2 regions of the Pseudoalteromonas sp. ECSMB14103 genome follow, and region 1 is predicted to be linked to the other one. Evidence: predicted binding sites of a transcription regulator. Region 1 holds the regulator's gene; the other holds the start of a gene.
What was found. Region 1 encodes NrdR, which represses ribonucleotide reductase genes. Its sites were predicted from a motif close to AAACACNANATNTNGTGTTT; they were not measured.
Positions count from the first base shown of each region.

Region 2: the regulator NrdR is predicted to act here: its motif matches at 9,529-9,548, upstream of nrdA (class 1a ribonucleoside-diphosphate reductase subunit alpha).

Region 1 covers NZ_JWGY01000014.1:15,453-30,708, forward strand. The annotation lists gene RF53_RS17420 (phosphatidylglycerophosphatase A family protein) at 1-230, opposite strand, end outside; gene thiL (thiamine-phosphate kinase) at 227-1,201, opposite strand; gene nusB (transcription antitermination factor NusB) at 1,287-1,697, opposite strand; gene ribH (6,7-dimethyl-8-ribityllumazine synthase) at 1,713-2,177, opposite strand; gene ribBA (bifunctional 3,4-dihydroxy-2-butanone-4-phosphate synthase/GTP cyclohydrolase II) at 2,277-3,389, opposite strand; gene RF53_RS17445 (riboflavin synthase) at 3,419-4,072, opposite strand; gene ribD (bifunctional diaminohydroxyphosphoribosylaminopyrimidine deaminase/5-amino-6-(5-phosphoribosylamino)uracil reductase RibD) at 4,077-5,228, opposite strand; gene nrdR (transcriptional regulator NrdR) at 5,231-5,680, opposite strand; gene glyA (serine hydroxymethyltransferase) at 5,778-7,034, opposite strand; gene thrC (threonine synthase) at 7,303-8,586, opposite strand; gene thrB (homoserine kinase) at 8,598-9,533, opposite strand; gene thrA (bifunctional aspartate kinase/homoserine dehydrogenase I) at 9,543-11,960, opposite strand; gene RF53_RS17480 (response regulator) at 12,189-12,554, opposite strand; gene RF53_RS17485 (ATP-binding protein) at 12,940-14,706, shown strand; gene rdgC (recombination-associated protein RdgC) at 14,791-15,256, shown strand, end outside.
Region 2 covers NZ_JWGY01000002.1:181,015-196,270, reverse strand. The annotation lists gene rpsA (30S ribosomal protein S1) at 1-1,602, opposite strand, end outside; gene cmk ((d)CMP kinase) at 1,698-2,408, opposite strand; gene aroA (3-phosphoshikimate 1-carboxyvinyltransferase) at 2,515-3,792, opposite strand; gene serC (3-phosphoserine/phosphohydroxythreonine transaminase) at 3,792-4,874, opposite strand; gene gyrA (DNA topoisomerase (ATP-hydrolyzing) subunit A) at 4,992-7,691, opposite strand; gene ubiG (bifunctional 2-polyprenyl-6-hydroxyphenol methylase/3-demethylubiquinol 3-O-methyltransferase UbiG) at 7,869-8,579, shown strand; gene RF53_RS05885 (HAD-IA family hydrolase) at 8,579-9,259, shown strand; gene nrdA (class 1a ribonucleoside-diphosphate reductase subunit alpha) at 9,672-11,954, shown strand; gene nrdB (class Ia ribonucleoside-diphosphate reductase subunit beta) at 12,020-13,150, shown strand; gene yfaE (class I ribonucleotide reductase maintenance protein YfaE) at 13,150-13,422, shown strand; gene RF53_RS05865 (DUF1287 domain-containing protein) at 13,450-14,049, opposite strand; gene RF53_RS05860 (hypothetical protein) at 14,088-14,516, opposite strand; gene RF53_RS05855 (YkgJ family cysteine cluster protein) at 14,874-15,256, shown strand, end outside.

The DNA.
Region 1 (15,256 bases):
TGCACACCCAGATCATCAGCTGTTTTACCGCATGCCCAAATACCAAATACACTGATCACAACTGCAAATACTATTTGTAACCAGATTGGATAATGCATTGTTATAAATATAAATGGCAATGCTGCAAATGTGCCAAATGTACCCGGCGCTTTTGGTGCAAGGCCAGTACCAAACCCTAAACCAAAAAACTGGTGTGGGCGTTTTAAGTTAAATAATCGGTTCTTATTCAAACCTGCTCCTTTGTAAAATGCTCAAAGCCCTGTTGCTCAAAGTTAAACATTTCACCATTTTGTAAAAGCTCAATCTTACCGTTACCACTTTTTATCTGCCCAATACAGGTAATATCCACACCATATTGGCTTAGCTTTAAATCAAGCATACCTTTATTGTTATCGGGAACAGTAAAAATTAATTCATAGTCATCGCCGTAGCTAAGAATAAACGGTAATTGCTTATTAAAATCTAAGCTTGCTTTCATTGCCTCTGATGTAGGAATACTCTCAACATTAATCTCTGCATTTACTTGGGACATTTCAAGAATATGTGTTAAATCGGCAAGTAATCCATCTGATACGTCAATAGCTGACGTTGCAAGCCCACGGATGACCTGACCCGCAGCAACGCGCGGTGTTGGGTAGTCAAATCGATTGTTTAAGTATTCTAAATGCGTAGGATCTATATTAATACCTTGCTTCCGTGCTTCAATAGCAAGACCCGCGTCCCCTAAAGGACCCGTAACATAAATCCAATCACCTACTTTTGCACCACTTCTGCGTAGTGCCTTACCTTCCGGCACGGTACCTTTTGCACAAATAGTAATGGTAAGTGGCCCTTGAGTGGTATCGCCACCAATAATTTGTACATTAAAGTATTCTGCAATTTCATGCATGCCTTCAGTAAATTCTGCAATCCACTGAGAATCTATTGTCGGTAACGTTAGTGCAACAGATACCCACGTAGGTTCAGCACCCATTGCAGCTAAATCACTTAAATTAACAGCAAGCGCTCTATGCCCCAATGCGCGAGGAGAAATATCTTCAAAAAAGTGCACGCCTTCAACCAAAGTATCGGTTGTGACTGCAAGTTGGCAGTTTTGTGGAACAGTGACAAGCGCGCAATCATCCCCTATACCTAGGTTAACATCACGACGAGAAATACCGCGACCTTTAAAGTAGCGGTTAATTAATTCAAATTCCTTCATACACAAAAAAGCCGACCTATGCCGGCTCTCCTTTTAACGGTTATATAAAGTAAATCTCTGAAAGCAAAGTCAGAGAAAAATACTATTACTTGCGTAAATGCTTTACAGCTTTATCAAGTACACCGTTTACAAATTTATGACTATCCTCTGCGCCAAATATTTTGGCAAGCTCAATACCTTCGTTGATAGCAACTTTGTAAGGTACATCTTCACGGAACTTAAGTTCGTAGCTGCTTAAACGTAAAATTGCTCGCTCAACCATATCTAAGTCATCAAATGGACGCGTTAAATGAGGTGATACTGATTCATCAAGTAGCTTATAATTTACAGCTACACCTGAGGCTAAATCTTTAAAGTATTCAACATCAATTTTAGTAACGTCGTTTTCGATCAACATTTGTTGCTCGATGTCGGCAATTGCATTACCGCTTAATTGCCAAGAATAAACGGCTTGAAGTGCTAAGATACGTGCTTTACGTCTTGCTGCTGGTTTCACAAAAATTCCTTAAACTTAAATTTTATCTAACACATTAACCATTTCAAGCGCACCCAAAGCAGCTTCGCCGCCTTTGTTACCCATTTTGGTACCTGCGCGCTCAATAGCTTGTTCAATGCTTTCAGTGGTTAATACGCCAAATGCAACCGGTATATCATACTCAAGTGATACTTGCGCAAGACCTTTGTTTGACTCGCCAGCAACTAGGTCAAAGTGTGGTGTTCCACCTCTGATCACTACGCCTAAAGCGATGATTGCATCATACTCTTTTTTTGCTGCAACGCGTTTTGCCGCTAAAGGTAATTCAACTGCACCCGGTACATAAATCACAGTAATGTCGTCATCAGATACACCACCTGTACGTTTTAGCTCATCAACAGCACCTTCAAGTAGGCTGCTACCAATAAAGTCATTAAAACGAGAAATGACAATGGCAAATTTTTTGCCCGGTGCGTACTTATTACCTTCAATAATTTTCATTTGATAACCCTAAAAATAAGTTCAAGCGGTTGCGATTGCGCAAAAATTGCTGCGCATCATACCATAATAATAATAAAATAGCCTAGTTTAAGCGTTTGCCTATTGTGGCTCAATGTAATCAATAACTTCTAAATGAAAGCCCGAAAGTGCATGGTATTTTTTAGGGCGGCTCATTAATCGCATTTGCTCAATTCCTAAATCTGCAAGAATTTGTGAGCCTACACCAACAGTACGAGAAGTACCTTGAAATTTACGCGGTGTAACATTTTCACCAGCGTCTGCAGCAGCAAATGCTTTAACTGTTGATTCAAGCTCTTCAGTACTTTCTTGTTTACCTAAAATGACTAGCACACCGTCATTTTTAGCTATATATGCCATTGCATCCGATAAGCCCCAGCTTCTGTCTGCGCTTCTATCAGAAAGTAAAATATCGTTAAATGTACTTTGTAAATGCACACGCACCAAGGTTGGTTCTTGCGCTTTAATTTCACCCTTGAGTAGTACGTAATGTAACTGACCGTCAATCGTGTCTTTGTACGTGACTAAGTCAAATTCACCATGCTCTGTTGGCAGTTTACACTTAGCCACTTTTTCGATTGTGGTTTCGTTTAAATTGCGGTATTCAATTAAATCAGCAATTGTGCCAATTTTAATGTCGTGCTCTTTAGCAAAAACTTCTAAATCAGGGCGGCGTGCCATGGTGCCATCAGCATTTAAAATTTCAACAATAACAGAAGACGCTTCAAGCCCTGCTAAACGCGCTAAATCACAACCGGCTTCTGTATGACCTGCACGTGTTAATACACCACCTGGCTGTGCCATAATCGGAAAAATATGACCCGGCTGTACAATATCGCTAGGAACAGCACCTTTAGCGATAGCTGCTTGTACCGTGCGTGCTCTATCTGCTGCTGATATACCTGTGGTTACGCCTTTTGATGCTTCTATCGACATAGTAAAGTTAGTTGAAAACGCAGCGCCATTATTTTTAACCATTAAAGGCAAGTCTAGTTGCTCACAACGCTCTTGTGTCATCGTTAAACAAATTAAACCACGGCCATGAGTAGCCATAAAGTTAATTGCTTCTGCGCTAATATGTTCCGCAGCAATGATTAGATCACCTTCATTTTCTCTGTCTTCATCGTCCATTAAAATAACCATTTTACCGGCTTTAATGTCATCTATAATTTCTTGTGCGCTGTGTAAATTCATAAATTCGCTCGTGTAAGTTGTCAGTTTCGTTATTTAATAAAGCCCGCTTTTGCGAGTAAGCTCATTGATATATCTGCGCCGGTTGGCTGCTCTGCGCCTTTGATAAGACGCTCTAAATAACGTGCAATTTGATCGACTTCTAAATTAACTTGAGTGCCTACTTTAAAGTCAGCAATCGTTGTTTGACCGCTGGTGTGCGGCACAATTGTTAATTTAAATTTATTACCTTCAACAGCGTTAACTGTCAGGCTTATACCATCAATACATACCGACCCTTTGTACGGTATGTATTTCATTAAATTTTCATCGGTTGTCAGCCAATATTCAGTAGCTCTTGCATTAGCTGTAATTGCCGTTATTGTTGCAATACCATCAACATGGCCAGACACTAAATGTCCACCTAAACGCGAAACCGGTTGCATTGCTTTTTCAAGGTTAACTGTTTGCCCTATTGAATAATGTGCAAAACCAGTTAAATGAATTGTCTCGTTAGATAAATCAGCGCTAAAACCATCAACATGTTTATCAACTACCGTTAAACACACGCCATTTGTTGCAATACTGTCACCCAGCTTTACGTCACTCATATCAAGGTCGGCGCTTTGGATACGAATGGCTAAATCGCCTTGTTTTTTTTGTAATAAAGCAATTTTGCCTGTGGCTTCTATTATCCCAGTAAACATAGCGCTACTCTTCTTTGTTAAATGATTTTAATGCGTGCGTTTTTAACGCGTTGATACGTAAATCGTCACCAATGCGAACACACTCATTAAAAGATAAATCGATAGTATCTTGCATACTCGTCAATTCAGGGAAGTTTACTAAACTTTTAGCATCATAACCCATCAGTTTTGGTGCGATATAAAAAACATACTCGTCAATTAAATCAAGCTCGGTCATTTTCCCCGCAAGGGTTGCCCCAGCTTCCAGCCATATATTATTAAACTGATGCTTTGCTAGTGTTTGTAATACATCGGTTAAATCAACCTTACCCTGTTGCTCGCGCACCGCTATGTGCTTAACAAAATGCGGCCACTGCATTGAATTATCAACCTTGGTAGTAAATATAATTATCGGGTGCGCTATTTTAAATAGCGCAAGGTCAGGTGTTAATCTGTTTTGCGAGTCTATTATAACACGCACCGGCTGACGTAGCGGTAAGTTGGTTGGTAATGAATACGGTAACTCACTTGGTCGAACATTGAGTTTTGCATTATCAACAAGAACCGTATCGGCCCCCGTTAAAATGGCACAGCTTTGAGCGCGGTATAGCTGCACATCTTTTCGTGCAGCAGGGCCTGTGATCCACTTACTTTTTCCGTTTTTTAGCGCTGTTTTACCGTCTATACTGGCTGCTAATTTACAAGTTACGTAAGGAAGCCCCTGCTCCATACGCTTAAAAAAGCCAAAGTTTAATGCGCGCGCCTCTTGTTCAAGCAACCCATGAGCAACTTCTATTCCGGCGTCACTCAATATTTTAAGGCCTTTACCTGCCACTTGCGGGTTGGTATCAACCATGGCTGCAATCACCTTTTTAATACCAGCAGCCTTGAGTCCTTCAGCACAGGGGGGCGTGCGCCCGTAATGGCTACAAGGTTCAAGTGTTACATAGGCAGTTGCACCCTGTGCTTTTTCGCCGGCTACAGCAAGTGCATTTACCTCTGCATGTCCTTGCCCTGCTAACTGATGAAACCCTTCACCAATTATTTGATTATCTTTTACAAGTACACAGCCAACATTCGGATTAGGTGTTGTGGTAAACCGACCTTTTTTAGCAAGCTCAATAGCACGCGCCATATATAGTTTATCGTGCTCAGTAAATGCTGATTGGCTGCTCATGCTTATTCCCCTAAACGGGCAATTTCTTCGCCAAACTCTCGTATATCCTCAAACGAGCGATATACTGACGCAAACCTTACATAAGCGACTTTATCTAACTTTTTAAGCGCTTCCATAATGCATTCACCCACCAAATGGCTTGAAATTTCTCGCTCACCCGTTGCACGTAATTGCGACTTTATTATATTGACTACTTCATCAACTTGTTCTGTACTGACGGGGCGCTTCTCAAGCGCACGATTTAAACCATTTAGTAACTTATCTTCATTAAATGGTTCGCGACTGCCGTCTTGTTTTACAACACGCGGCATAACCAGCTCTGCCCCTTCAAACGTGGTGAAACGTTCATGGCAATCGTTACATTCACGACGGCGGCGAACTTGATGGCCACCGCCAACAAGGCGGGAATCTATAACTTTGGTGTCTTTTGCTGTACAAAATGGGCAATGCATAACTAAAGGTATCCGTTTTAAAAACAAAAAAGCCGCTAAAAAGCGGCTTTTATAATAGCATGATTGCTTATGTGATCTAAATTACCGTTTTACTTTATTAAGCGTAAACAGGTAGTTTTGCACAAATTGCTTTCACTTTTTCTTTTACTTGTGCTTGAACAGACTCATCAGCAATGTTGTCTAGTACATCACAAATCCAGCCAGCAAGCTCTTTAGATTCAGCTTCTTTGAAACCACGGCGCGTGATTGCAGGAGAACCAATACGTAAGCCAGACGTTACAAACGGAGAACGCGGATCATTAGGAACTGAGTTTTTGTTAACCGTAATGTTCGCATTACCTAATGCTGCATCAGCATCTTTACCCGTAATATCTTTATCGATTAAATCAAGTAAGAACAAGTGATTGTCTGTTTTACCAGAAACAACTTTGTAGCCACGCTCTTGTAATACGCTAACCATTGCTTGCGCATTTTTAACAACTTGTGTTTGGTATTCTTTAAACTCTGGTTGTAAAGCTTCTTTGAATGCCACTGCTTTTGCAGCAATAACGTGGCATAAAGGACCACCTTGGCCACCAGGGAATACAGCACTGTTAAGCTTTTTGTAAATTGCTTCGTCGCCACATGCAGAAATAATTAAACCGCCACGAGGGCCCGCTAATGTTTTATGCGTTGTTGTAGTAACAACATGTGCAAATGGTACTGGGCTTGGGTAAACACCCGCAGCAATTAAACCTGCAACATGCGCCATATCAACAAACAAGTAAGCATCTACTTTGTCTGCAATTTCGCGAAACTTAGCCCAATCAACAATACCTGAATAAGCAGAAAAACCCGCGATAATCATTTTTGGCTTGTGCTCTAGTGCTAACGCTTCAACTTGTGCGTAATCAATTTCGCCAGTCTCTTCGTTTAGGCCATACTGAATTGCGTTATATGTTTTACCTGAAAAGTTTACGTGTGAACCATGAGTTAAATGGCCACCGTGTGCTAGGCTCATGCCAAGTACTGTATCAAGCGGGCTTAATAAGGCTTGGAAAACAGCGGCATTGGCTTGCGAACCTGCATGCGGCTGAACGTTTGCGTAGTCAGTACCAAACAATTCGTTTGCACGGTCAATAGCTAATTGCTCAACCACGTCTACGTGCTCACAGCCACCGTAGTAACGCTTGCCAGGATAACCTTCCGCATATTTGTTAGTAAGTTGAGAACCCTGTGCTTCAAGTACGCGTGGGCTACAGTAGTTTTCAGATGCAATTAACTCAATGTGCTCTTCTTGACGTGATGTTTCTTTACTCATCGCGTCAAATAACTCTGGATCAAAGTCCGAAATATTCATGCTACGTTCTAACATTGGGGGCTCCTGGGCAACGTGTATGGTATTTTTTAGAGGCTATATTGTACGCTTAAAACCGCACTTTGCCTACGTTCTTAAGTTGAGGATATTTAATCAGGGATTGAAACTATTTCACACCCTTTTTAAGATGATATTTTTAAATAACTTACATAATTATTTTAAATGTTTTTTATTTATTACATTTAATTAGTTAATTAAAAAAGCTATTTCACGGTTTAAAATGTGCAAAAAAGCGGCCATAGCCGCTTTCGTGTTTACTTAATATTTAAGCTAACTTAGCCAGTATTTCTGTACGCAAAGCGTCGTAATCGGCGTTTATGTCGCTTGCAAGACATGGTTTAGCCAAAGCGTCGCTCAATGGCTTTGGCATATCAAGTTCAATATTTAGTATACCTTCTACACTTTCTTTAAACTTAGCTGGATGTGCAGTTGCTAAAAAGATGCCCGCAGCACCCGGAGCTCGGTTATTGACTAAACCTTGGTAGGCAATTGCTGTATGTGGCTCTGCAACATACCCTGTTTGATGAATATTTTTCATCACCGTTTGAGTGTTTTCTTCGTCAACACTAATTGAGTAAAAGTTGTCGTAACTAAACCAGTTGTTGTCCAACATAGTTTGCACACGTGGCCAGTTATTCGGCTTACTCACGTCCATCGCATTTGAAAGCGATTCAAGCGTTGCATTAGGCAACCAATTTTTATCAAGTATAAAACGAGGAACGGTGTCGTTTTGGTTGGTTGTTGCACTTAACTTTCCAACTGGCAACCCTATTACAGCGCCAATCATTGCAGCGCATACATTACCAAAGTTACCACTTGGTACAGAAATATGCGCTGTTGCACGCTTTTCTTTTGGCAGTTGTGCAATCGCTTCAAAGTAATAACACACCTGAGCGACTAAGCGGCTTATGTTTATTGAATTTGCTGAATTTAAGCCAAGTGTAGACTTAACTTCTTCATCTAAAAACGACTTTTTTACAAGTTCTTGGCAATCGTCAAAACTGCCATCAACCGCGTAGCAGTGAATATTGCCACCTAATGTAGTAAATAGCTTTTGCTGAGCAAGTGAAATTTTTCCTTTGGGATAAAGAATAACCACATCAATGTTTGGTTTATTGTAAAATGCATGTGCAACCGCTGCACCAGTATCACCTGATGTTGCTGTTAAAATAGTCACCTTTTCACCTTGGTTAAACTGCGCTAAGCATTCAGCCATAAAGCGCCCACCAAAATCTTTAAAGGCAAGCGTAGGACCATGAAATAGCTCCAAACAATAGGTGTTTTCTTCTACCTCGACTAACTTAACAGGAAAATTAAACGCATTTTTAACCATGTCGGCAACAGTGCTACTTGGCAACTCATCACCAATTAAATGTGATAAAATTTTGCTACTGCGCGTAACAAAATCCATATCAAGTAATGCGTCAACATCAGTCATAGGCGCTAACGATTCAGGAAAAAACACACCTTGGTTACGTCCAAGTCCTGTTTTTACTGCTTCAACAAACGACACTTTTTGTGAGTTATCTTTTAAATTATGTAATTGCATGACTTCTAATCCTATAAAACATTTAATTGACGCGTGCCGTCGTTATCTAACTTACAAATATGGCAAAAACCTTGCTCATTTATATAATTATCTTTTAACCATTTAGCGCATTGCTCGGCCGCTTCAAGTGTTTTACATACAGTAAATAAGGTAGGCCCTGCGCCTGAAATACTAACTACCTCAGCTCCAAGAGCGGGTAAACTTGCTTTCGCCTCGCTAAAACCAGTAATAAGCGGTGCACGGTAAGGTTCTGCTATTTCGTCTTTCATTATGCTTAATGCATCGTCAAAACGTGCTGTTAATAACAAGCTACTAAAAGATGATAAACGCTGCGCAAACTCAACGCTTGCATGCATGCTAAGATCTTTTGGCAAAACAGAACGCGCTTTTGCCGTATTAAGTGAAAAGCCTGGAAACGCCGCAACGTAATACCAGTTTTCATCAACCGGTAGTTCTATAGATTTATTAGGAATTAAATCGCCAGTTAGCTGCAAACCGCCCAAATAACAGGGCGTAATGTTATCGTAATGGCGTCCGCCACTTACAACTGCTTCAAAATCTGCCATCAACTCAATTAGCTGTACTTGACTTAACTGTGTTTTTGCAAATTTATCAAGCGCTGCAAATGTAGCAACCACCGAACAAGCGCTCGATCCTAATCCAGAACCAATTGGCAGGTTTTTTTTAAGCTCTAGCTTTACCGTTGGCATATCTGGGGCGACATGAGCTCTAAAGTGCACTAAACACTGATATGCTAAGTTTTCTTTCGCATCGCTTGGCAATTTATGAGCATATTCACCTGAACAAACAAACTCATCACAATGGGCTGCGCTAACAAGTGCTACATCCCCCAATAAACTACCATCAATTGGCGCAAGAGCAGCACCTAGCGCATCAAATCCAACTGCAAAATTACCAATAGATGCAGGCGCATATACTTCAATCATTTTCGACTCCTAGCGCGATAATGTTTTTAAAACGTCTGCAAATACACCTGCAGCAGTTACTTCAGAGCCAGCGCCGTAACCACGAATAACAAAAGGACGTGGTTGGTAGTATTGACTTAAAATTGCAAGCGCATTTTCACCATCGCGAATAACATTAAGCGCATGTGATGAATCAACAGCCTCAATACCTACTTTACAGTGGCCTTCTTTAATTGTGCCAACGTAACGAAGAACTTTCCCTTCACTTGCCGCTTGCTCAATACGTGCGTTAAAGTCAGCGTCTAAGCTAGGTAATTTTGCCATAAACTCATCAATACTGTCTCCTTCGGCAAACCCTTGTGGTAATACCGACTCTACTTCAATGTCGGTTAGCTCTAATTTCATACCGGCTTCACGTGCAATAATTAACAACTTACGCGCAACATCAGTTCCCGATAAATCATCACGAGGATCTGGCTCTGTAAAACCACTTTCTTTTGCTTTAATGGTTGCCTCTGACAGTGATAAACCATCTTGCAAAGCGCCAAACATGTATGACAATGAGCCCGATAAAATACCGCTAAATTCAAGTAATTCATCTCCTGCACCAAATAAAGACTGCAAATTATCGATAACAGGAAGGCCTGCACCTACGTTTGTCTCGTATAAAAACTTGCGGTTATTTTTTTGTGTAGCAGCAATCAAATCTTGGTAATACGTATATGAGCTGGTTGTTGCCTTTTTATTGGCTGCAACAACATGAAAACCCGCATTTAAAAAGTCAACATATTGCGCTGCAAGTGCATCAGACGATGTACAATCCACCAGCACAGGATTAACTAAGTGATTTTGCTTAACAAATTGCTCAACCAGTTTTAGGTCAAATGACTGCTCTGATACTGCTAATTTTTGCTGCCAATCACTAAAGGCGATACCCTCGCTATCAAGATGTAACTGACGAGAGTTAGCAACGCCGTACAAATTAAGTTTAATGTTACGCTTTTCAAGCCATGCTTGTTGGCGCTCTAATTGAGATATCAGTTCTTGCCCTACTAAGCCACACCCTAGTAAAAACACATCAATTGAAGGCACATGCGTGAAAAAGTTCTCATGGCATATTTTCACTGCGTCGTTACATAACTCACCGTCAATCACAGCTGAAATAGCACTTTCAGTAGAATCTTGTGCAATTGCCACAATATTTACTTGTGCTTGAGAAAGGGATGCAAAAAACTTAGCGGCTAAACCACGGTGTGCGCGCATGTTATCACCCACAAGCGTTACTATGGCTAAATTACGCTGTACTTGAACAGGCTCAATTAAACCTGCTTGAGATTCAAGCTCAAACGCTGTTTGTAAAGCAGTTAAAGCAAGGGCTAAGTCGCTCTCATGTACACAAAAGCTAATGCTAAATTCACAAGACGATTGCGTGATCAACACAATAGATACGTTATCGTGGGCAAGCGCATTAAAAACTTTAGAGGCCATGCCTACTTTGCCTTTCATTCCTGGACCCGAGACAGTCAGCATAGCTAAATCTTGCAGGCTTGAAATTGCTTTTACGGGCTCGTCTGATGAATAATCATTTCCGATTAGCGACCCTTGGGCATCAGGGTTATGCGTATTTTTTATTTCACACGGCACGCCAGCTTTGGCACAAGGCAAAATAGTTTTTGGGTGAAGTACTTTAGCACCAAAGTAAGAAAGTTCCATTGCCTCTTTGTATGACAAAAAGTCAACTTTAGTGGCTTTTTTGATATAACGAGGATCTGCGCTGTAAACACCATCAACATCAGTCCAAATTTGGCAAACATCTGCCTCTAAACACGCCGCTGCAATAGCCGCTGAGTAATCAGACCCATTGCGCCCCAGTGTTGTAAGCTCGCCTTTATCATTGCTTGCTGTAAAACCGGGCATAATATAAATCGTGGCTGGCTTTTCTTTTAATGCCGCTTGAAAATGCGCTTTACTTGCAACTAAATCAACTTCAGCATCAATAAAACCACCTGTTGATGCAACGCAACTTGTCGCCTCTAAATAAACCGCCTTATGTGAGTTTAATAAGCGCTGCATAAGCGACACACTCACTCGTTCGCCAAAGCTTATAACAAACGCACGCACTTGATCGGGGCAGCACTTAATTAAAGATACACCATCAAGCTTATTTTTTAGTTCTTCAAAATTTGGCCAGTGGTCAATTGGGCCATACCCTTTTTCCACGGCTGCTTTTAGCTCGTTACAACGACTCGTTAAAGCCTCCCATAAAGAGCTAAAGTCTTGGCCTTGTTCTGCCGAACTCGCTAGAGCAACTAGTGAGTCGGTCATTCCACCGGGCGCCGATAATACCAAAAGCATTTCATCTTTTAATTGTGCTTTAACTAATTGAGCTACCTGCTCAAGGCAGGCAAAGTCGGCAAGTGATGATCCACCAAATTTTAAAACGCGCATTGTTTATGTTCCTCATCCCATAAAACGAAAAAAGGCCTGTGCTCTAAGTGAACACAGGCCTTTAAATTTGTTGCACCGACCTATGCCACTATCCAGAAAGAATGGTGGTTGTAATAATAATGGTCAGTACGCGATTAATTGTTTTCATGGGGTAAGACTGCCTTAACAAAGGCTATGCTGTCAAGTGCAAATTAAAAGATAAAACAGCCTTTTTCGATATAAAAAAACCTAATGAATGCCAAATTTATGCAAAATATTGTCCATTCTTGTTTTATCTATTGGTTTATTAATAAAATCGATAGCACCTAACTGGGCTACACGTAATTTCATTTTCTCTTGTATATCAGCAGAAATTACAAGTACAAAACACTCAATCTTGTTTGTTTTTATGTATTCAAGAACGCCAACGCCGTCAATCTCAGGCATAGTTAAATCCAAGCATAACAAATCAAAGCGGTTAGTTTTCAGTAATTCAATAGCTTGTGCGCCATTTGTAGCTTGCTGAATATCTGCATCTATACACTGTTGCAAACATCTGATTACTTGTTTTCGTGCAACTGTTGAGTCATCACACACTAAAATAGAAAAATTCATATTATAAAACTACTAAATAAGCATAATTAATGTCGTTAAGAGCGGCTGTCGTTGGTAAGCTCATATCCCGGGTAATAGTACCTATATTTACAACATAATACCTGGGCTTTTTGTCCACATTTTGTAACAATCTATTATTGAATAAACTTAACAAGCCAAAAGGGATAGTTTATTATTACTTAAAAGTATAAAAAACAAACAAAAACCAGTTAATCAATAATATACAAACACTCTTAAGCAGTTAGTATGTGGCAAATAAAAGCAAAAATCAGCCCTTATTTATCATAAAATAAATCATTTATTATTTGTTTTTAAGCATTTATTGACTAAATTTTAAATAGTAGTGTAAATACTTAATTATATCTCAAGGAATTGTTGACCTCTCATGCTACAGAAAAGCCTTTCTAAAAGATTACTGACCAGTGTGTTATCGGTCTATTTTTTGCTTACCTTTGTAGTGACATGCGGGCAGGTGCTTGCTGAGTATTTAAACACTAAAGATTACATAAAAGATGAATTAGCAACCTTACAAAAAACCTTCAGCCGTAGCTTAACACGAGCTATTTGGGAGCTTAATACAAAACAAACAATCACCACCGCAGAAGGGCTACTCGCTATCCCCATGATAGAAGGGATCATAGTGCGTGATGACAGTGGTGAAGTTATTTCGCAGCTTGGTCGCTCTTTAGATATTCATAAACTTTATAGCCAGCAACTTGTCCAAGAAGAAGCCATGCTAGAAGACTCTAAATCAGGCTTGTTTGGGTATACATTCCCACTCATATTCGAATTTTCAGGACGAGCCACACAAGTCGGTGATGTTACGTTATTTTCAAGTCGAGAAGTTGTATTAAGTAGAATAATGGTTTCAATCTACTTTTTGATTGGTAATGCCATGATTAAGACTACATTTTTAATTATCTTATTTTTAATGGCCTTTAGAAAGCTACTTACCGACCCGCTTTATCAGCTCACCGAACAAATTGAAAACCTGCAACTCGATGAGCTAGAAGGGCAACACATCGAAATTGAGACCGAAGAACACAATGAGCTTAAGGTAATGGAACACTCGTTTAATAACTTAATCGATAAGGTGGTTCAGTACAGAAAAGAGCTTGAACGAACTCAAAATAAATTAATTGTTAGCAACGAGAAGTTAGACCAACATAACATACAATTAGAGCAGGATGTTGCGCGTAAAACGTCTAACTTAAGTCAAGCAATGATGGAATTACAACAGCAAAAATATGAATTAGAAAAACAAAAAATAGTATTAACAGATGAGGTAGACCTTCGCCGCAGTACCGAAAAAGAACTGATCACCAAACAAGCGGAATCTCAACGCTATATTGATGAATTAAAACTGGCTCAAGAGCGACTCGTTGGTACAGAAAAAATGGCGGCATTAGGCGGCCTCGTTGCAGGTATTACACACGACATAAACACGCCTATTGGCATCGGCGTTACTGCAGTATCATTTTTAGAAGAGCGTTTAAATAAGTTAGAAAGTGCCTATGCTGAAAAAACACTTTCCCCTAAGGCGTTGGAAGAGTTTATTAACGAAGCCAAACAAAGCACAAGCTTGCTTACAACAAATTTAGATAGAGCCTCTGACCTTATTGCAAGTTTTAAGCAAATTGCTGTAGACCAAGCCAGTGAAGCTGTGCGTACCATAAACTTTAAAGATTATGTAAATGAAGTAATTCGATCGCTTCACCCTAAATTGAAAAAAACATCGCACACTATTAATCTACAATGCCCTGATGACCTAGTATTAAATTTGCCAGCCGGCGCCATAAGCCAAATATTTACTAATCTCATTGTTAACTCACTCATTCATGGTTTTGAAGGTAAAGACAATGGTGTTATGGACATTAACATCACAAGTGACGAAACCAACCTAACCATTAACTACAAAGACAACGGCAACGGAGTCACCGCTGAGCAGCTTGAAAAATTATTCAATCCGTTTTTCACCACAAAACGAGATGAAGGTGGCAGTGGTTTGGGCACTCACATAATGTTTAATTTAGTTAAACAGACACTAAGCGGCTCAATTGAAGCGACAAGCGAGCCTGGCCAAGGACTGCACTATTTTATACAATTTCCTAAAAACATGGCTAAGCCTCTGTCTATATTCAATCAAAGCTAATTTAAATAGTCGTTAATCAGTCATTTCGAGGAACGACTTTTATTGCTATGATTGAGCAAATTTTTCAGATGGATTATCTCCCCTATGTGGTTTAGTAACCTTATTTGTTACCGCTTTAAACAAGATGTTTCGTACACACAAGAAGACTTTGATAAAGCATTAGAACAAGATCTATTTCGTCCTTGCACAGGTCAAGAGCTCTCTACGTTTGGCTGGACGAAAGCATTTGGAAAGCATAGCGAAGCACTTTCTCACTTCTCTCAAAAAAGTATTTTAGTGTGTGCTAAACGCGAAGAAAAAGTATTACCCGCATCAGTCATCAACGAATTAGTTGCCGAAAAAGTTGACCAAATCGAAGCTGAAGAAAACCGCCCCGTTAAAAAGAAAGAAAAAGACGAACTTAAAGAAAATATTCTTCACTCCCTACTTCCGCAAGCATTTAAAAAGTCGAGCTTACAATTTGCATTTATTGACCAAGAAAACGGTTGGGTTGTGGTTAATAGTGCAAGCTTTAATAAAGCTGAAGAGCTGTTAGCACTGTTACGTAAAT
Region 2 (15,256 bases), on a different contig from region 1:
AAGCTTCTCTAGTACTTCTTTCTCTTCTGCTTCGAAAAGAGCTTTAACAGATAAGCTTAAAGTGCGGTTCTTACGATCAACACCAACGTATTTAACTTCAACTTCGTCGCCTACAGAAACAACAGTAGTTGCATCTTCAACGCGCTCTTGAGCGATATCAGCTACACGGATGTAACCTTCAACGCCTTCGATAAGTTCAACAGTTGCGCCTTTCGCATCAACTTCAGTCACTTTACCTTTAACAATAGCACCTTTTTTGTTTGCATCAAGGTAGTTATTGAACGGGTCAGCTTCGATTTGCTTAACACCTAGAGAGATACGTTCACGCTCTGGGTCAACTTGCAATACGATAGCAGTGATTTCGTCGCCTTTCTTGAATTCACGTACAGCTTCTTCGCCAGGTGTATTCCAAGAAATATCTGAAAGGTGTACAAGACCGTCAATACCACCGTCAAGACCGATAAAGATACCGAAGTCAGTGATTGATTTGATCTTACCAGTAACTTGGTCGCCTTTGTTTTGTAGACGAGCAAATTCCTGCCAAGGATTAGCAATACATTGCTTAAGACCTAGAGAAATACGACGACGTTCTTCGTCGATTTCAAGAACCATAACTTCAACTGTGTCACCTAGTGAAACAACTTTTGAAGGGTGGATGTTCTTGTTAGTCCAATCCATTTCAGAAACGTGTACTAGACCTTCAACGCCTTCTTCGATTTCTACGAAGCAACCGTAATCAGTAAGGTTAGTTACACGACCAGAAAGTTTAGAACCTTCTGGGTAACGACCAGCGATAGCTGCCCATGGATCTTCACCAAGCTGTTTAAGGCCTAGAGATACACGAGTTTTATCTTTGTCGAATTTAAGAACTTTAACTGCGATTTCGTCACCAACATTAACGATTTCTGAAGGGTGCTTAACACGCTTCCACGCCATATCAGTAATGTGTAGTAGACCATCAACACCACCAAGGTCAACGAACGCACCGTAGTCAGTAAGGTTCTTAACGATACCTTTAACTTCTTGACCTTCAACAAGGTTAGCAAGAAGCTCTTCACGTTCTTGTGAGTTTTCTGATTCGATAACTGCACGACGTGAAACAACAACGTTGTTACGTTTTTGATCAAGCTTGATTACTTTAAATTCAAGCTCTTTGCCTTCAAGGTGAGTTGTGTCACGTACTGGACGAACATCAACAAGTGAACCAGGTAGGAAAGCACGGATTGAATCAACTTCAACAGTGAAACCGCCTTTAACTTTACCGTTGATAACACCAGTAACAGTCTCTTGCTCTTCACAAGCTTTCTCAAGACGGATCCACGCTTCGTGACGCTTCGCTTTCTCACGAGAAAGGATAGTTTCACCGAAACCGTCTTCGATTGCATCTAGTGCAACATCTACTTCGTCGCCAACAGCAACTTCTAGTTCACCAGCAGCATTTTTGAACTGCTCTGCAGGGATAGCACTTTCTGATTTAAGACCAGCATCTACAAGTACAATGTTGTTCTCGATTGAGATTACTGTACCTTTAACAATAGAGCCTTGCTCTGCTTCAAAACCCTTTAAGCTTTCTTCAAATAACTGCGCAAAATTTTCTGACATACGAATATACGTCTCATATATTAATACCAATAAGCAACCATGCTGCATGGGGTTGTTAAAATAGCACTGGCATCCTGCTGGTGCATAAAATGTGTTTAACTTCGTTTAGGAAGTTTACCTTCAGAGATAGCTGCATCTAATAAAGTAATAACTTTATCAAACACTTGCTGTGCATTGAGCTCGCTAGTATCGAGTTCAATTGCATCTTCTGCAGGCACAAGCGGTGCGACGGCGCGATTCATATCACGGTCATCACGAGCTTGAATGTCTTCTAATAGACCACTTAGTGTAACATCAAGCCCACGCTCATTCAACTCAACAAAGCGTCTACGAGCACGCTCTTGTGCGCTCGCAGTCAAATAGATTTTTAATGGCGCATCTGGGAATACAACAGTTCCCATATCACGGCCGTCTGCTATCAAACCATTTTCGGTTCTAAAAGCGCGTTGACGCCTTAATAGCGCTTCACGAACACGAGGAAGAGCTGCTACTTTTGATGCAGCTGCGCCCACTTCTTCATTACGAATAGTGGTTGTTACGTCTTCGCCTTCTAGAATAACTTTTCCAGCATTAGTTTGGCTATCTACCAAAAACTGCACGTCTAAATTCGCAGCCAGTGGTACAAGTGCCTCTTCGTTATCTAATGCGATTTGGTGATGAAGTGCTGCAAGGGATAAAACGCGGTAAATTGCACCACTATCCAATACATCCCAACCCAACTTATCGGCTAACAAACGACAAACAGTTCCCTTACCAGAACCACTTGGGCCATCAACGGTGATCACGGGCATTAATAACGCCTGCATTTAAACCTCCTGCAATGCACACCTAAATAAACCGCGACATTATACGTCAGTTATTAAAATATATCTGCTATTAGTGTGTAACTTTTTATAAATAGTTATAAAAAGCCTATTCACTCACTGATGCTAATACATTGAAAAACGTAGGAAATGTTTTATAGGTACACTTAGGGTCATTGATTGTTATAGGCTTTCCGCCTACTGCAACCATGGCAAAACACATAGCAATCCGGTGATCATCGTAAGTGTCAATAGCGACATCGTTAAATGTTAATGGCGGAGTTATTTCAATAAAATCCTCCCCCTCAACCACTTTTGCACCTACTTTACGAAGTTCTGTACTCATAGCGTAGAGGCGGTCTGTTTCTTTTACACGCCAATTATAAATATTACGAATAGCTGTGGGACCTTTAGCAAATAAAGCAACGGTAGCCAACGTCATTGCAGCATCTGGAATGGCATTGGCGTCTATGTCGACCCCTTTTAACTCGCCTTTCCTCACAACTAAACGTTCATCGTACCAATCGATTTGAGCACCGACTTGTTCCATCACCTTCGCAAAGCCAATATCACCCTGAACCGATTTAGCACCCACACCTTTAATTTCAATCTCGCCACCAGCAATGGCTGCGGCTGCAACAAAATAAGAAGCCGATGATGCGTCACCTTCAACCATTATGCGTTCAGGTGATTGATACTGTTGGCCACCTTTTACTTTAAATAGTGAATAGTCTGAATGTTCAACGGTAATACCAAAACGCGCCATAACCCCTAAAGTAATATCAATATAAGGCTTAGACACCAATGTGCCTTTAATTGTAATTTGCGTATCACCACTGAATAATGGAGCTGCCATTAATAAAGCGGTTAAAAATTGACTTGAAATACTGCCATCAATTTCAACTTCGCCACCATTAATTTGCCCACCAACAATTTTAAGCGGTGGGTAGTCTTTGTGCTTTGTATAGGTAATATCACCACCAAGGGCTTGAAGCGCATCAACTAAGTGCCCTATTGGGCGCTCTTCCATACGTGGCTCACCGACTAACTCATACTCACCTTTAACAGCTGCTAAAACAGCTGTTAACGGACGATATGCTGTACCAGCATTACCTAAAAATAAAGGTTTATTAGGTTTTTTGAACTCACCACCAACACCATGAACAGTTGCAACTGTTCGGTCTTCATTAAGTGTTACTGTTACACCTAAAAGCTCTAGTGCTCCCAACATATGACGAATATCATCACTATCGAGTAAGTTCTCTACAACGGTTGTTCCGCTAGCCAGAGCAGCCAGCAGTAAAATACGATTAGATAAACTTTTTGACCCTGGTAATGTCACAGAGCCGTTAACACGCGATATTGGTTCTAAACGAAGTTGCTCCATTAGCTATTCTCCTTCGCAAAAGCTGCCATAAAATCAACAAGCGCTTGTACGCCTTCAAGTGGCATTGCGTTATAAATACTTGCGCGCATACCGCCTACTATTCTGTGCCCTTCAAGCGCTAATAAACCAGCTTCTTTAGATTGTGATACAAACTTTTCATTTAAGCTTTCATCATTAAGCCAAAATGGTACGTTCATACGTGAGCGGCAATGCTTGGCTACTTTATTTGAATAAAAAGGAGACTCATCAATAAAATTATAAAGAAGTTCAGCCTTAGCGATATTCTGGGCTTCCATCGCTTTTACACCACCTTGGGCTTCTAACCATTCAAACACTTCTGCAGCTAAGTACCATGCAAATGTGGGTGGTGTATTAAACATACTGCCCTGCTTCGCTTCGAGTGCATAATCTAAAATACCAGGCTTAGCTAAACCTTCACGATCAAGTAATGTTTTGCGCACAATAACGATAGCGATACCTGATGGACCGATATTTTTTTGCGCACCAGCGTAAATTAAATCAAATTTATCTACATCAATTTCGCGCGATAAAATCGTTGACGACATATCAGCAACAATTGGTGCCGTTGGATGACTTGGCACCTCAAAAATTTCTAAGCCATCTACGGTTTCGTTTGGGCAATAATGAATATATGAGGCATCTGCAGGTAAAACCCAATCAGCTACATTTTTAATTGAGAATTTTCCATCTGCATCGTTACGTACATTAACACTGGTTGTTGAAGTAAACTTGTTAGCTTCGTCTGTCGCGCTTTTAGACCACACACCATTTTCGCAGTAGATAGCTTTTTTATCTGCTTGATGAAGGTTAAGGGGTACTGCACTAAACTGACCGCGACCACCACCATGCATAAATAAAACTTCAAATTCATCACTAATATTCATTAAGCGTCTTAAGCTTGCTTCACATTTTGCAGTTAATGCCAAAAATTCTTTACTACGGTGGCTAATTTCCATTACAGAAACGCCCATGTCTTGCCAATCTAAGAATTCTTTTTGTGCTTTTTGCATTACCGCTTGCGGAAGCATAGCCGGCCCTGCACAAAAATTATATTTACTCATTACCTTTGCCTCATTCCAGTAATTTATACACTCAACATGAAAATATTAAATCCACGCTGTATTAATTTTTTTCAACAACATTAAAAAAAGCGGCCAAGGCCGCTTTTTCAATCTCAATTATTCTGAAGGAGGATTATCATCCACGACTTCATCTATAACTGTATCTACTGTTTCAACGTCTTCAGTATTGATTAAGTCACTTTCTGTAACTTCAATTTCTTCTATACGTTGTAAACCAACTACTTGCTCTTCGTCAATAGTTCTGATCAAAATAACACCTTGTGTGTTACGACCAACTGTTGAAACTTCGTTCACACGAGTACGCACTAACGTTCCGCGATTTGAAATAAGCATTATTTCGTCGTTGTCATCAACTTGAACAGCACCTACTACAGCACCATTACGCTCACTCACCTTAATTGATACAACACCTTGTGTCGCACGACTCTTAGATGGGTAATCTTCAAGTTGAGTTCGTTTACCATAACCATTTTCAGTTACAGTCAATATTGCGCCATCAGTTTTTGGCACGATGAGCGATACAACACGTTGCTCGTCGGTCATTTTAATACCGCGTACACCCGTTGCCGTTCTGCCCATTGGACGAACACCCTTGAAACGAATTTCTGGGTTACCTTCTTCGTCTAATACTGGGTTTCCATTTTCGTCAACAACAGCAGATTCTTCAGCTTCTTTAAAGCGAACAACCTTACCCGCATCGGTAAACAACATTATTTCGTTGGTACCATCAGTAATATCAACACCAATTAAGCTATCACCCTCGTTTAGGTTAACGGCAATAATACCGCTAGCACGTTGACGGCTGTAGGCTGTTAAAGGTGTTTTCTTCACTGTACCAAATGCTGTTGCCATAAAAATGTATTTATCTTCTTCGTACTCACGTACTGGCAATATAGCGGTAATACGTTCGTCAGCTTCTAAAGGTAATAAGTTTACAATTGGCTTACCGCGTGCTGCACGACTTGCTAGTGGTAATTGATATACTTTTAACCAATATAAACGCCCTGCTGTAGAGAAACATAAAATAGTATCATGCGTGTTTGCAACTAATAAACGCTCAATAAAATCTTCGTCTTTCATTTTTGTTGCAGATTTACCTTTACCACCACGACGCTGCGCTTCGTAATCAGACAACGCCTGATACTTAACATAGCCTTCGTGAGAAAGTGTAACCACAACATTTTCTTCAGTTATTAGGTCTTCAAGGCTGATATCATGCGCGGCTGCGTTGATTTCAGTACGGCGTTCATCACCATATTGCGCCTTAATTTCAACTAACTCGTCACGAATTACTTCCATTAGGCGCTCTGGGCTTGCCAGTATGTGTAACAATTCAGCAATTAAATCAAGCAGTGTTTGGTATTCACTTAAGATTTTTTCGTGTTCAAGGCCTGTTAGCTTGTGTAATCGTAAGTCAAGAATCGCTTGAGCTTGTTGCTCAGAAATAAAGTATTGGCCGTCGCGTATACCTAAATCATCAGCTAACCAATCTGGGCGAGCAACGTTAGCCTCACCTGCTTTTTCAAGCATTGCTTTAACATTACCTAATTCCCACGAACGTGCAGTTAACGCTATTTTTGCTTCTGCTGGTGTTGGAGACTTACGAATAAGTTCAATAATTGGGTCAATGTTGGCAAGTGCAATCGCTAGACCTTCTAGCATGTGTGCACGGTCGCGCGCTTTACGTAAATCAAATACTGTACGACGAGTTACTACTTCACGACGGTGAATAATAAACTCTTCAAGCATTTCTTTTAAATTAAAACACTTAGGCTGGTTATTGATGAGTGCAACCATGTTCATACCAAACACTGTTTGTAACTGTGTTTGTGCATATAGGTTGTTTAGAATCACTTCACCTACGTCACCACGCTTTATCTCAATAACGATACGCATACCGTCTTTATCTGATTCATCACGTAGTGCACTAATGCCTTCAATTTTTTTATCTTTAACAAGCTCCGCTATTTTTTCAATTAAGCGCGCTTTGTTAACTTGATAAGGGATTTCATGAACAATAATTGTTTCACGACCCGTTTTTTCGTCTGTTTCGATGTCAGCACGTGCACGCATGTACACTTTGCCACGACCCGTTTGATACGCTTGTTCAATCCCTTTTTTACCGTTAATGATTGCGGCTGTAGGGAAATCTGGACCAGGAATGTAATCCATTAACTCAGTTATGGTTAAATCTGGATTAACAATTAATGCTAAACAACCATTGATAACTTCAGTTAAGTTATGTGGTGGGATGTTTGTCGCCATACCTACGGCTATACCAGAAGAACCATTTACAAGTAAATTAGGTACCTTAGTTGGTAAAACGTCAGGAATTTGCTCTGTACCATCGTAGTTAGGAACGAAATCAACCGTTTCTTTCTCAAGATCCGCTAATAACTCATGAGACATTTTAGCCATACGTACTTCGGTGTAACGCATAGCAGCAGCTGAATCACCATCAACAGAACCAAAGTTACCCTGGCCGTCTACAAGCATATAACGTAGTGAGAATGGCTGTGCCATACGAACTATCGTGTCATAAACTGCGCTATCGCCGTGTGGGTGGTATTTACCGATTACATCACCGACAACACGTGCCGACTTTTTGTAAGGCTTGTTCCAATCATTACTAAGCTCGTTCATTGCAAACAAAACGCGGCGGTGAACTGGCTTTAAGCCATCACGTACGTCTGGTAATGCACGTCCTACAATTACACTCATTGCGTAATCTAAGTAGGAGTTTTTTAACTCGTCTTCAATATTGACTGGCAGAATTTCATTGGCGAGATCAGTCATTTGATATCACATTCCTTCAGTAGCAGCTCTTAATAACCCAGTATTAGGTTTTAAAGAGTATTGTTATTATTACTAACAGACATGCTATCACAATTAATTTTAATTTACAGGCGCAAAACTTTGCGATTTATCAATTTAGGCCTATATAATGGCCTCAGATTGACGAGGAAGTATTTTATGACCGAACATCAAAATGTAGATCACGCAGAAATAGCAAAGTTTGAAGCCATCGCAGAGCGTTGGTGGGATTTAGAGGGTGAGTTTAAACCTCTTCACGAAATTAATCCGTTACGCCTAGATTTTATTGCAAATAAAACGCAAGGTTTATTTGATAAAGAAACACTCGATGTTGGCTGTGGTGGGGGTATTTTAAGCCAAAGTATGGCACGTATGGGGGCAAAGGTAACAGGTATTGATATGGGGCAAGAGCCTTTGACTGTCGCTAAATTACACAGCCTAGAAACGGGTGTTAATGTAGATTACATAAAAATACCCGCAGAACAGTTTGCTGAAGAACACCCTGAACGATTTGACGTTGTTACCTGTATGGAAATGCTCGAACACGTTCCAGACCCTGCTTCAATTATTCACGCCGTTGCCAAACTTGCAAAACCTGGCGCTGATGTTTTTTTCTCTACCCTTAATAAAACACCGAAAGCCTACTTGTACGCAATTGTAGGTGCTGAAAAACTATTAAAAATGGTTCCAGAGGGAACTCACGATCACAAAAAGTTTATTAAACCGGCGCAGCTAATTGCGTGGGCCGAGCAAGCGGGCTTAAAAGTACGTGCAAGCTCAGGACTTTCGTATAACCCCTTCTCTAAACAATACACACTTAATAATGATGTTAGTGTTAATTATATCCTTCATTTTGAGAAGTTGGTGTAATGAAGAGCGCAGGTTCATCATTAGAACTTTATCAATATGATGCGTTTTTGTTTGATTTAGACGGCACCTTACTCGACACAGCTGACGATTTAGGCGCTGCACTTAATAGTGTATTACGAGCAAATCAGATTGCCGAAGTAACAAGCGAAATATATCGCCCAGCGGCTTCTAATGGTGCGGCAGCTTTATTGGAAGCGGGTTTTAAAGAATTGTGGCCCTCTCTTGCACAAGCACAGTTGATAAAGCAATTGGTCGATAGCTATGCCCAAAACATTGCAAAATATACTCAATGCTTTGCCGGTATTGAACCACTACTGATCTCACTTGATCACAAAAAGATCAAATGGGGGATCATGACAAACAAGCCTGGCTTTTTAACTGAGCCGCTTGTCGCTGCGATCCCCGCTTTAAAAAATGCGGCAGTTGTTATTAGCGGTGATACGCTTGAAGAAGCCAAACCCTCTCCTCTACCTTTACTTCATTGCGCAAAACTAATGGACGTAATACCAGCTCGCTGTTTATATATAGGTGATGCCGAACGAGACATTCAAGCGGGTAAAGCAGCAGGTATGCCTACAGCTACTGCTCTGTGGGGGTACATTCCAAGCGATGCAGAAGCTCTTACTTGGAAAGCTGATTTTAACTGGCGTAGCCCTATTGACGCATTTAACCATATATAGTGCCCATTTTAGATATAAACACTATATATTGTGATTGTGTTAGTTTTTACGCAAAGCTTGATGATAAAAAAAGCAGCCGAAATTTATTTTCAAAATGTGTAAATTTAGTCGATCCTGAGTTGATTTTTAAAAATTTCAACTTCAATGAATGATCAAAGGTTAATGCCTACTAACACAAATACGTTATCCCAACGTTATCCACAAATAGGGGCAATTATGCCCCTTGCAAATCAACTCAGACCACACTATCTTGTGATCTCTAAATTGAACAACACCAGATATTGTGGCCAAATGTTATTCAATTAAATTTACCTCATTGGGTAAAACTTATAAAAAATGAGCACTACTTCTCTTTTTGAGACGTACAACTTTGGTCAAAAATACATTATCCCCAAGGAATACAGGCAAAGCTATGAACCAACAGTTATCTGTAAGCAAACGTGACGGGCGCAAAGAGCCTCTTGATCTTGATAAGATCCATCGCGTTATAGAATGGGCCGCCGAAGGTTTAAATAACGTTTCGGTTTCACAGGTTGAATTAAAGTCACATATTCAATTTTATGATGGTATTCGTACAAAAGATATTCACGAAACGATTATCAAAGCGGCTGCCGATCAGATTTCTAAAGAATCACCTGATTACCAGTATCTTGCTGCGCGTTTAGCTGTATTCCACTTACGTAAAAAAGCATACGGTCAATTTGAGCCACCGCGTTTATTTGATCACGTAACAAAAATGGTGAGTGATAAACGTTACGATGCTCACTTACTTGCTGATTATACAGAGCAAGAATTTGACGAATTAGACGAATACCTTGACCACTCACGCGATCTTAATTTTAGTTACGCTGCAGTTAAGCAATTAGAAGGTAAATACCTAGTTCAAAACCGTGTAACGGGTGAAATTTATGAAAGCGCACAGTTTTTATATATTTTAGTGGCTGCAAGCTTATTTGCAGATTACCCACGAGAAACACGAGTTTCATACATAAAACGTTTTTACGACGCGGTATCGTTATTTAAAATTTCATTGCCTACGCCAATCATGGCTGGTGTACGTACGCCTACTCGTCAATTTAGCTCTTGCGTACTTATTGAATGTGGCGACAGCCTTGATTCAATCAATGCAACATCGTCAGCTATTGTAAAATATGTTTCTCAGCGTGCTGGTATCGGTATTAATGCTGGTCGTATCCGTGCATTAGGAAGCCATATCCGTAATGGCGAAGCATACCACACAGGTTGTATCCCTTTTTACAAGCACTTTCAAACAGCTGTTAAGAGTTGTTCGCAAGGTGGTGTTCGCGGCGGCGCAGCAACCCTATTCTACCCGCTATGGCATTTAGAAGTAGAGAACCTTTTAGTTCTTAAAAATAACCGTGGTGTTGATGACAACCGTGTTCGTCATTTAGATTACGGCGTACAGTTTAATAAGTTAATGTATTCTCGTTTGATTAAAGACGATTACATTACGTTATTTAGCCCATCAGACGTGCCAGGTCTTTACGATGCGTTTTTTGAAGATCAAGACGAATTTGATGCGTTATATGTTAAATACGAACAAGACGAGTCAATTCGTAAAAAGCGTATTAAAGCCATTGAATTGTTCTCTGTGTTTGCACAAGAGCGTGCAAGTACTGGCCGCATATACTTACAGAATGTAGATCACTGTAATACACATAGCCCGTTTATAGCGAAAGTTGCGCCAATTCGTCAGTCTAACTTGTGTTTAGAAATTGCATTACCGACTAAACCACTTAACAACGTTAACGACGAAGAAGGCGAAATTGCACTATGTACATTGTCTGCTTTCAACCTAGGTGCGCTTGAGTCTCTAGATGAACTAGAAGAGCTTGCGGAGCTAGCAGTACGTGCACTCGATAACCTACTCGACTTCCAAGACTACCCAGTACCAGCTGCCAAAAACGCAACAATGGGACGTCGTACGTTAGGAATAGGTGTAATCAACTATGCCTACTACTTAGCTAAAAATGGTAAGCGTTATTCAGACGGCAGTGCAAATGCACTAACACATAAAACATTCGAAGCTATTCAATACTACTTGATGAAAGCGTCAAACGAACTTGCAAAAGAACGTGGTGCATGTCCTAAGTTTAACGAAACAACGTATTCTCAAGGCATTATGCCAACAGATACGTATAAAACAGACTTAGATAAAATTTGTGATGAGCCACTGCACCTTGATTGGGATGCACTGCGTAAGAGCATACAAGAACACGGTATGCGTAACTCAACACTAAGCGCATTAATGCCATCAGAAACGTCATCGCAAATCTCGAACGCAACAAATGGTATCGAGCCGCCACGCGGTCACATTAGTGTTAAAGCAAGTAAAGATGGTATTTTAAAACAAGTTGTACCTGAGTACGAACGTTTGAAAGACAACTATGAGTTACTTTGGGACATTCCTTCTAATGATGGTTACTTACAGCTTGTCGGTATCATGCAAAAATTTGTTGACCAAACTATTTCTGCAAACACAAATTATGATCCAAATAAATTTGAAGGCGGTAAAGTACCTATGAAAGTCTTATTAAAAGACTTACTTAGCGCCTACAAATTGGGGGTCAAAACGTTGTATTACCATAATACCCGTGATGGCGCATCTGATGCACAAGACGACACTCCAGAAGTGGAAGATGACGATTGTGCAGGCGGCGCGTGTAAAATATAGTCGTTAATTTTATCTTAAGCGGGCATGCAGCCCGCTTTGTTCTGATAGTTTTTTGAGTGATAAACATGTCTTATACTACTTTTAGTCGTAATCATAATAACCAAATGCAAGAGCCAATGTTTTTTGGCCAGACCGTTAACGTATCGCGTTACGATCAACAAAAATATCCTATTTTTGAAAAGTTAATTGAAAAGCAATTGTCTTTCTTTTGGCGACCAGAAGAAGTAGATGTGAGTAAAGACCGTTTAGATTTTCAGGCGCTACCAGAGCATGAAAAGCACATATTTTTAAGTAACTTAAAATATCAAACACTGCTTGATAGTGTACAAGGCCGCTCTCCTAACGTTGCGCTACTACCTATCGTGTCTATCCCAGAACTTGAAACCTGGATAGAAACGTGGGCATTTAGTGAAACAATTCACAGCCGTTCATACACCCACATTATTCGTAACGTAACACAATCACCAGAGCTTATTTTTGATGACATCGTTAGCAACGATAAAATTAGCGAGCGCGCTGATGCAGTTACAACTTATTACGATGATTTAATTAACTCTGTTTCACTTTACAACCTTTACGGTGAAGGCAAGCATGAAATCAACGGTAAAACAGTTGTTGTAAACTTATTCGAGCTGAAAAAGAAACTTTACCTCGCTATGATGTCGGTAAATATTCTTGAAGCAATTCGTTTTTATGTCAGCTTTGCTTGTTCATTTGCATTTGCTGAACGTGAACTTATGGAAGGTAACGCTAAGATAATCAAACTAATTGCACGTGACGAAGCACTTCATCTTTCGGGTACACAGCATATTTTAAATATCATGCAAGACGGTAAAGACGACCCAGAAATGGCAATCGTTGCAGCTCAGTGTCGCGATGAAGCAATTAAAATGTTTGTACAAGCTGCTGAGCAAGAGAAAGAATGGGCAGAGTACCTATTCAAAGATGGCTCTATGATTGGCTTAAACAAGCATATTTTATGTCAGTATGTTGAATATATTACTAACGCACGTATGACTGCTATTGGTTTGCCAGCCCAATTTGAAAACAACAGTAACCCTATCCCATGGATCAACTCATGGTTAGTGTCTGATAATGTTCAGGTTGCACCACAAGAGGCAGAAATTAGTTCATACCTTGTAGGTCAAATAGATTCACAAGTTGATGCTGCTGAATTTGGTGACTTTGACTTATAATGAATAGCGAAACGACTGCAAGTGTTACACTTGCAGAAAACAGCCAGCGCATTGAATATAGCCCTGGCTGCCCTTCTCTTTTACACTGCTTAGAATCTCAAAAAATAGACGTTGCTTATCAATGTCGTGAAGGCTACTGCGGTGCTTGCAGAGCAACTTTAGTATCTGGCAATGTTAAATATAATGAAGAGCCACTCGCGTTTGTTCGTGATGGTGAAATACTTTTATGCTGTAGCAAGCCAAACGGAAATATAAGTATTAATCTAAAATAATTAATAGCTTTATAGCAGCACCCATCTTTACTGGGCATTATAATGTTTATTAGTAAAACGATAATGACCAGTAATCTTATAATCAAATAGCATTCCGCTTATTTCTGGTCCTCGCCCTATATTATGTACAATTTGAACATTCTCGGCGCTGCTTAAAGCTTCCGTAACAACCATGCCTATATGGGGTAAGTTACCGGGTAACATCCAAGTAACTATATCACCAACTTTATAATCACGTGAGTTACTTGAAATAGTTAACTCTGTGCCTTGACGCTTAAAAAATACTTGAAGGTTAGGTACACGCCTGTGGTCGATATTTTTATCTGGTTTTTTTAAACCCCAAATTCGCTCAGACGGATACATCACAAAATTTGCTCGAATATCTTCATGTACTCTTTGTTGTAAATCCACACCCAATTGGCGGTAAGCGCGAATAATAACATCGGTACACACACCAATATTACTTGGTACATCACCACCGGGATAGGTCATTGAATAATAACTGCCATCATAAGTAATATTGTGTGTTGTTCTTTCAATCAGAGCTGCGGATATTTGCTGATTGAAAGAGTTAGCAAACGAACAAAAAGGTAAAAACGTAAATAAATATAAACCGTATTTAAACATAATCACCCTTTTAAAAACGCTATACGCCAAAGCTTTAATTAGCCTTCTTCTTCAACAAGTGACTCTAACAAGTCATGAATCTCTGCTTTAAGTTCTTTGTCTTCTATTTTATTTGCACTGACTTTGGCACTTTGAAGATTTTTTATAGCCTCTTCTTTTTGGCCCATCTCAAGTTGTAGTGTCGCCATAGAAAAAGCAACCGACGACATATGGTCTTTATTATTAATAGCAATAGATTTTGCTAGTGCCTTCTCGTAGGTAGTAATAGCATCTTCTAACTCTTCTGTAAAATCAGCCAGTGTTTCCCACTGAACAGGATGATCTTTAGAGGTATTTTCGTTTTCTTCACAAATTGCTTTTAGTTTAGAAAAAAGTAACTCAAAGCGTTTGCGATCATTTTTATTCGCCGCACTCATTAATTCTTCAGCCAAATCATGTACCGCTTTGTATACTTTTGTATTCATCATTACGTATCACCCTTAATGTATTTATGCTTAAAATAGCAAAATATAAATTTAAATGGCTCATTAAATATGCCCTTAGGCCGATCATACAACATTAAAGTGTATAGCAAACGATTTAACTACAGGGGCAGTAGTTAAAAATGTATTTTGATGAGGTTTAACTATTTTATAAGTATTAAAACCCTCTAAAAGACTTAACTATAGTGGATTTGTAAATATCAGAACGAAAAAGAATATTTGGTAAGCTCTTTCAGGCTATAAACTTAAATGCTTAGGGTTAATAAAAAATAATAATTTCAAACAATTTAACACGAGCTGTTAAACTAATAATTGTAGAAATTATATAAAGATGAATAAATCATGAAAGAGTGTAACCAGTGTGGTAAGTGCTGTACCAAATATGGTGGTGGTGACCTCGACGTATCATCAGAAGAAATTGAAATGTGGGCGCTCTTTAATCCCGAGATTTATCAATATGTACAAAACAATAAAATTTGGTTTGATCCGAACACAGGTGATAAATTAAATAACTGCCCTTTTTTAGCAATCGAACCTAAAAAAGATGAAGGTGCTCGCGATAAATTCATATGTAATATTTACCTAGACCGACCTGAAGATTGCCGCCAATACCCTAGCCTAATAGCCGAAATGCTACGTGACGAATGTGAAATGCTAGAGCCTACTGACTTAAAAAACCAAACACGAGCACAATACAAGCTTGATGTACTAATGATTGATAGCAG